DNA from 2 places in the Saccharopolyspora hordei genome. Region 1 is predicted to be linked to the other one. Evidence: riboswitches for the same ligand, from Rfam matches in the RefSeq annotation. Region 1 holds a riboswitch; the other holds the start of a gene.
The links. Region 1 has a riboswitch for S-adenosylmethionine ahead of thrC (threonine synthase). Riboswitches for the same ligand answer to the same signal wherever they lie in the genome.
Positions count from the first base shown of each region.

Region 2: linked by a shared signal. The riboswitch ahead of HNR68_RS00195 (ATP-binding cassette domain-containing protein) and the one ahead of thrC (threonine synthase) in region 1 are both predicted to bind S-adenosylmethionine.

Region 1 covers NZ_JACCFJ010000001.1:5,123,668-5,127,342, forward strand. Annotated here, with positions in the region: gene HNR68_RS23475 (TSUP family transporter) at 1-322, opposite strand, end outside; gene rpsT (30S ribosomal protein S20) at 531-791, shown strand; gene holA (DNA polymerase III subunit delta) at 846-1,832, opposite strand; SAM riboswitch class I at 1,929-2,062, shown strand; gene thrC (threonine synthase) at 2,075-3,334, shown strand; gene HNR68_RS23495 (Vgb family protein) at 3,538-3,675, shown strand, end outside.
Region 2 covers NZ_JACCFJ010000001.1:42,842-46,516, reverse strand. Annotated here, with positions in the region: gene HNR68_RS00205 (transglycosylase family protein) at 1-46, shown strand, start outside; gene rsmA (16S rRNA (adenine(1518)-N(6)/adenine(1519)-N(6))-dimethyltransferase RsmA) at 183-1,052, shown strand; SAM riboswitch class I at 1,227-1,315, shown strand; gene HNR68_RS00195 (ATP-binding cassette domain-containing protein) at 1,548-2,567, shown strand; gene HNR68_RS00190 (ABC transporter permease subunit) at 2,564-3,247, shown strand; gene HNR68_RS00185 (MetQ/NlpA family ABC transporter substrate-binding protein) at 3,328-3,675, shown strand, end outside.

The DNA of each region.
Region 1 (3,675 bases):
CGTTGGCGAGCGCCGCGCCGCCCAGCGAGCCCAGCAGCGCCACCAGCGCCATCGGCAGGGCCGCGCGCCAGTCGATCGGGGTGCGCTTGGCGTAGGTCCGGGCGGCCGCGGCGGTCCCGGCGATCGCGGCGACCTTGTTGGTGGCCAGCGAGTGGATCACTTCACCGCCGGGCATGAGCAGCAGCATCGCGGGCAGCTGGATCAGCCCGCCACCGCCCACGATCGCGTCGACCGCCCCGGCGAGGAACGCCGCCGCGCACAGCAGGAGCACTCCGGCGAGCGAGAGGTCGGCGAAACCGGGCCAGTCCAGGGCGTCGAGCACGACGACCGACCCTATGGTCTGCCGCGGCCGGATCCGAGCCGATGTGATCGCTCTCGCGCAGTCGGCCCGGCCGACGTCTGTCCAGGTCGTCGCTGTAGCATGGTCGACCGTGCCGTGCGGCGTTCCGCCAGGGAGGAAACCTGCCTGCGGGCAGGGCCGTTGAAGCGCGGCACGACCGTTCGGAAGAGACTGAGAGAAGGCGGTACCAGTGGCCAACATCAAGTCCCAGATCAAGCGGATCCGGACCAACGAGAAGAACCGGCAGCGCAACAAGGCCGTGAAGTCCTCGCTGAAGACCGCGATCCGCAAGTTCCGCGAGGCCGCTGCCGCCGGCGACAAGGAGAAGGCGATCGAGCTGCAGCGGGCCGCGAGCCGCGCGCTGGACAAGGCCGCCAGCAAGGGTGTCATCCACCGCAACCAGGCCGCCAACAAGAAGTCCGCTCTCGCGCGCCGCGTCAACCAGCTCTGACGTCAGCTGGACCCACGGCCCCTTCCCGCGCTGCGGGGAGGGGCCGTTCGCGTGTCACGGGCGCTGGCCGCGCAGCTCGACCAGGCGCAGGACGGTGCGCTCCAGGGCGTAGGTGGCGTCCGCGGCCATGCCCTTGACGTCGGCGTTGACCTCGGCGACGGCCTGCAGCGCGGCCGCGAGGCTGGTGGGGCTCCAGCCCCGGGACTGGGCCAGCGCCTTCTTCACCTTCCACGCGGGCATGCCGAGCTCGCCGGCGAGGCGGAACGGGTCGTTGCGGCCGCCGGCCGCCGCGACCCGGCCGATGGTGCGCACCGAGTCCGCCAGCGCGTCGGCGATCAGCACGTGCGGCACGCCGAGCTGCACCGCCCAGCGCAGCGCCTCCAGCGCGGCCGCGCGGTCGCCGGTCACCGCCTTCTCGGCGACCGCGAAGCCGGTGACCTCCGCCCGGCCCCGGTGGTAGCGGCGCACCGCGGTCTCGTCGACCTTCCCGCCGGTGTCGGCGACCAGCTGCGTCGCGGCCGCGGAGAGCTCGCGGAGGTCCGAGCCGACCGTCTCGATGAGCGCCGACACGGCGGCCGCGTTCGCCTTGCCGCCGGCCCTGCGGATCTCGTCCTTGACGAAGGCCTCCCGCTCGGCGGGCTTGGTGACCTTGGCGCACTCGGTGACGCGCGCACCCAGCTTGCGCAGTTCCTTGGGCAGCTCCTTGGCGTGCTTCGAGCGCCCGCCACCGGAGTGCACGACGACGAGCGTCACACCGTCGACCGGGTCCTTGGCGTGGGAGAGCAGCGCTTCGGCGATCTCCTTGCCCGCGTCCTGCGCGGCCTCCAGCACCAGCACCCGGGCCTCCGCGAACAGCGACGGACTGAGCATCTCGGCCAGCTCGGGAGGGGTGAGTTCACTCACCTTGACCCGGCGCAGCTCGGCCTCCGGGTCCGCCGCGCGGGCCGCGCCGACCGCAGCCCACATCGCGCGTTCCACCAGCAGTTCCTCGTCTCCGAGGACCAGGTGCAGCGGTTCGGTGACCACGGACGGTGAGCTCATGCAGGCATCGTCGCACGCGCCCGCGACGATCCCGCCATCTGGATCGGCCTGGCCAGGACCTGGCGCGATCCACTAGCGTTGCGAGCACAACCGAAGAGCTCATCCAGAGGGGCAGAGGGAACGGCCCGATGAAGCCCCGGCAACCGTTCGTCCGGCGAATCGTGGTTCTCAGCGCGAGGTCACCGGCGAAAGCGGTGCCAATTCCGACCCGTCCGCGGGACAGATGAGGAGAGGACCTCGCGATGACCGTTGCTGCCCAGCGCACGACCAAGACCATCGACCTCGGCAACGCTGTCGAACTGGTGTCCAAGGAAGAGGGGCACCGCCAGCCGCTGGCTCCCGAGTTCGTCTCGCTGGAAGACTTCTCGCCGCTGGAAGTCGCCTACGACTTCCCGAAGCTGCGCCGCGAGGACATCGAGGCCGGTCCCCGGTCGATCTGGCGCTACAAGCAGCTGCTCCCGGTGCCCTCCAACGTGGAGGAGCACCCGAACACCGACCCCGGCTGTACCCGCTTGATCCGGGCCGACAACCTCGCCAAGGCACTGGGCGTGAAGCGGATCTGGGTCAAGGACGACACCGGTAACCCGACGCACTCGTTCAAGGACCGCGTGGTCGCCGTCGCGCTGGCCGCCGCGCGCGAGTTCGGGTTCAAGGTGCTCGCGTGCCCGTCGACGGGCAACCTCGCCAACGCGGTGGCCGCGGCCGCCGCCCGCGCCGGCTGGGACTCGGTGGTGCTGGTGCCGAAGTCCCTCGAGCGCGCCAAGATCTTGATGAGCGCCGTCTACGACGGCTCGCTGCTCGCCGTCGACGGCAACTACGACGACGTCAACCGCCTGGCCACCGAGCTGGCCGGGGAGCACGAGGACTGGGCGTTCGTCAACGTCAACGTCCGTCCCTACTACTCGGAGGGCTCCAAGACCCTCGCCTTCGAGGTCGCCGAGCAGCTCGGCTGGCGCATCCCCGAGCAGATCGTGGTGCCGATCGCCTCCGGCTCCCAGCTGACCAAGGTCTACAAGGGCTTCAACGAGCTCGGTGAGACCGGCCTGGTGGAGCCGAGCCCGGTGCGGATCTTCGGTGCGCAGGCCACCGGCTGCTCCCCGGTGTCGACCGCGTTCAAGAACGGCCACGACGTGGTGCAGCCGGTCCGGCCGGACACCATCGCGCGCTCGCTGGCGATCGGGGCGCCCGCCGACGGGCCGTACGTGCTGGACATCGTGCGCAAGACCAACGGCGCCATCGAGGACGTCACCGACGACGAGGTCCGCGAGGGCATCAAGCTGCTGGCCAAGACCGAGGGCATCTTCGCCGAGACCGCCGGTGGGGTCACCGTGGCCACCGCGAAGAAGCTCATCGAGGCAGGCAAGATCGACCCGGACGCCGAGACCGTCCTGCTCATCACCGGTGACGGGCTGAAGACGCTGGACGCCGTCCAGGACCAGATCGGCCCGAAGGCCACCGTGGCCCCGACGACCGAGGCGGTCAACGCGGCCCTCGGCCTGTGACCCACGACCTGGACTGCGGACGCGGCGCCATCGCACAGCGGTGGCGCCGCGTCCTTCGTGGACTGCCTCCGTCTGCTCGGTGGGGAATTCGCGCGCGGTGAGCGCGGTTCCGGGCGTAGCCTGTGCTGACCCTGCCCGACGGGACCGGTGGGTCGCGCGCGACCACGGTGCCCCGGTCGGCGTGGAACGCCCGAGGAGAGCTCATGACGCCCACCGCCGTGGTCGAGCAGTGCACCGTCGCCGACGAGGCCAGCGGCCCGTACGCGATCACCGCCGGACCGGACGGCGCGCTCTGGTTCACCCTGGTCCGCGGCAGCGGCATCGGCCGTCTGGTGCCCGGC
Region 2 (3,675 bases), 5.1 Mb from region 1:
CTACGGTGCCTGGCCGCACTGCTCCTCGAAGCTCGGCCTGAGCTGATCGCGGCGCTGCCCGCGCGTGCGGGCAGGCCGCCCGGACTGCACGCCCTGGTGCCGTGCCCACGGCGCCAGGGCGTTCGCGCTCCCGGCCCACCTGGTCGCGAGGGCCGCAGTGGCGTGCGGGTACGTTCGTCGACGTGGACGACCAGCAGGCGGCGCTGCTCGGCCCCGCCGACGTGCGTCGGCTGGCCGAGGAGCTGAGCATCCGCCCGACGAAGAAGCTCGGGCAGAACTTCGTGCACGACCCGAACACGGTGCGGCGCATCGTGGCCTCGGCGTCGGTGACCTCCGAGGACGTCGTTCTGGAGGTCGGGCCCGGGCTCGGCTCGCTGACGCTGGCCCTGCTGCCCGCCGCCGGCGCGGTGACCGCCGTCGAGATCGACCCGGCGCTCGCCGCCCGGTTGCCGCGCACCGCGGCCGAGTTCGCCCCGGCGCTGCGCGACCGGCTCACGGTGCTCGAGGCGGACGCGCTGCGCGTGCGCGCCGCGGACTTCCCGGCGCCGCCGACCGCGCTGGTCGCCAACCTGCCCTACAACGTCGCCGTGCCGGTCGTGCTGCACCTGCTGGCCGAGCTGCCGAGCCTGCGGCACGGGCTGGTCATGGTGCAGGCCGAGGTCGCCGACCGGATGTCCGCGCGGCCCGGTGGGCGCGTCTACGGCGTGCCGAGCGTCAAGCTCGCCTGGTTCGCCGAGGTGCGGCGCGCCGGTCCGGTGCCGCGCACGGTGTTCTGGCCGGTGCCCAACGTGGACTCCGGGCTGGTGGCGTTCCGGCGCGTGGAGCCGCCGTCGAGCGCACCGCGCGCGGAGGTCTTCCGCGTGGTGGACGCCGCGTTCGCGCAGCGGCGCAAGACGCTGCGCGGCGCGCTGGCCGGGTGGGCCGGTTCGGCCGCGCGCGCGGAGGCCGTGCTGCGGGCGGCGGGCATCGACCCGACGACCCGCGGGGAGCAGTTGCGCATCGCTGACTTCGCGCGGATCGCGGAGGCCGCGGCGGCGGAGGACGCCTCCTGAACCACCCGTCCGGGCGCTTGCGGATCGCCGCAATCTTGCTACTGGGAGTCACCGGAACACCGGGTCCGGGGAAGAAATTCCCGCTCGTCCGGATGTGTGACGTTGCAAACTGTTTCGGAAAGTGACGACTATCAACTTGCGCCGGAATCCGCCAGTGGGTTCTACTGTCCGGGAAATCCATCCCGAGCGGCCGAGAGACCTGGCTCAGTGACGCCGCAGCAACCACCCGGACGGGCAGGTGCTAACGCCAGGACCGATGGAGTAGCTGTGGATTCCAACGCGCTGCTCGCTGCCGCGAGCCCCACCCGGACACCGGCCCCGTCCTCCAGCCGCATCCGGATGCTCCTCACGCAGCGTCGCGTCATCGACCACGGGCGGCGCACGACCTCCGCCTGTCGTCGCGAGAGGTGACCCAGCCCCTTCCCTCCACCCGGAGCCCCTGGCCCGCTGCTCCGTGCTGAGCGCGGCCCGACGCGAGCTGATCTGGAGCCGATCGTGATCACAGTCGAGAACCTGACCAAGTCCTTCCAGCAGAACAACGGCACGGTGCGCGCCCTCGACGGCGTCACCATGGAGGTTCCGGCCGGCGCGGTGTGCGGCGTGGTCGGCCCCAGCGGCGCAGGCAAGTCCACCCTCGCTCGGTGCATCGCGCTGCTCGAGAAGCCGGACTCGGGTGCCATCCGGGTGGACGGCACCGACCTCGTCTCCCTCAGCGGCAAGGCGCTGCGCGCCGCGCGCCGGCAGATCGGCGTGGTGCCGCAAGGTGATTCGCTGCTCCGGCAGCGCACCGCGGCGGGCAACATCGCGCTGCCGCTGGAGGCGGCCGGGATGTCCGGGCCGGAGCGGCGCAGCCGCGTCGGCGAGCTGCTGGACCTCGTCGGCCTGACCGACAAGGCCTCGGTCTACCCCGACCAGCTCTCCGGCGGGCAGCGGCAGCGGATCGCGGTCGCGCGGGCGCTGGCCGCCAAGCCCTCGGTGCTGCTGGCCGACGAACCGACGTCCGCGCTGGACCCCGGCACCACCGACTCGGTGCTCACCGTGCTGGACCGCGCCCGCGCGGAGCTGGGCGTCACCGTGCTCGTGGTGACCCACGACATGGCGGTGGTGCGCAAGATCGCCGATGACGTCGCGGTGCTGGAAGGCGGCCGCGTGGTGGAGCACGGCAAGGTGCTGGACCTGGTCGCCGCGCCGGACAGCCGGGTGAGCTCGACGCTGCTGCCCGCCACCGACCAGGCCGAGCCGCTGCGCCCGACCGACGGCCGCCACGACGTGGTCGCCGAGGTCGTGCTGGTCGGCTTCGCCGCGGTGGGCGCGCTGCTGCCGGAGGCGGCGAGCCGGTTCGGTGTCGAGCTGGCGATCCTCGGCGGCGGGCTGACCCGCCTCGGGGACACGCCGGTCGCGAAGTTCAAGGTCGGCCTGAGCGGCGAGCGCGCCGAGGCCGCGCTGAAGTGGATGGTCGAGCGCGACGCGCACGTGCGGCGCGCTCCCGTGTGCGTTGACGGAGTCGCTGCGTGAGTGATGTGACCCCCTGGTCGGAGGTCTTCGAGATCCTCGGTGAGGCCACGCTCGGCACGCTCTACATGGTGTTGGTGTCCACCCTGCTGGCGGTCCTCGGTGGGCTGCCGCTCGGTGTGCTGCTGCACCTGAGCTCGCCGGTCGGGCTGAACCCGAGGCCCGCGCTGTACCGGGTGCTCGGCATCGTGGTCGATGTCGTGCGCTCGGTGCCGTTCGTGGTGCTGCTGGTGGTGCTGGCGTCGTTCACCCGGCTGCTGATCGGCACGTCGATCGGCAGCACCGCGGTGATCGTGCCGCTGACCATCGGCGCGATCCCGTTCTTCGCGCGGTTGACCCAGAACGCGTTGCGCGAGGTGAGCTTCACCGTCGTGGAGGCCGCGATCACCACGGGATCCAGCCGCCTGCGGATCGTGTGGACCGTGCTGCTCGGCGAAGCGCGGGCCGCGCTGGTCGGTGCGGTCGGCGTCACCGCGGTGGCGCTGATCGGCTACGCCGCGATGGCGGGCGCGATCGGCGGCGGTGGCCTGGGCACCACGGCGATCCAGGACGGCTACCAGGGCTACGACGACCGGCTGCTCTACGGCTCGGTCCTGGTGCTCGCGGTGCTCGCCTTCGGCATGCAGCTGATCACCGACCTCACGGCCAAGGCGGTCGACCGCCGTCGCACCGCGGCCGGCTGATCCTCCGCGACGGCTGATCCCCTCTCCCTCCTCGTTCGGGACCCCGTCCCGTTCTGACGTCCAGAAAGGACACTGCCCTGATGCGTCTGCGCTTCGCTGCCCTGGTGGCCGCCGTCGGTGTGGCGCTCGCCGCCTGCGGTGGCGGCCCCTCGGCCGCCGAGGACCCCAACGCCCCGATCCGGGTCGCGGTCAGCCCGACCCCGCACGGCGAGATCCTCGAGTACGTCAAGGACAACCTCGCCGAGAAGGCCGGGATCGACATCGAGATCGTCAAGTTCGACGACTACAACCGGCCCAACGAGGCCGTGGCGCACGGCGAGCTGGAGGCGAACTACTTCCAGCACGTCCCGTACCTCGACGAGTACCGCAAGCAGCGCGGTGGTGACTTCGCGTGGGTCGCGCCGGTGCACCTGGAACCGCTGGCGGTG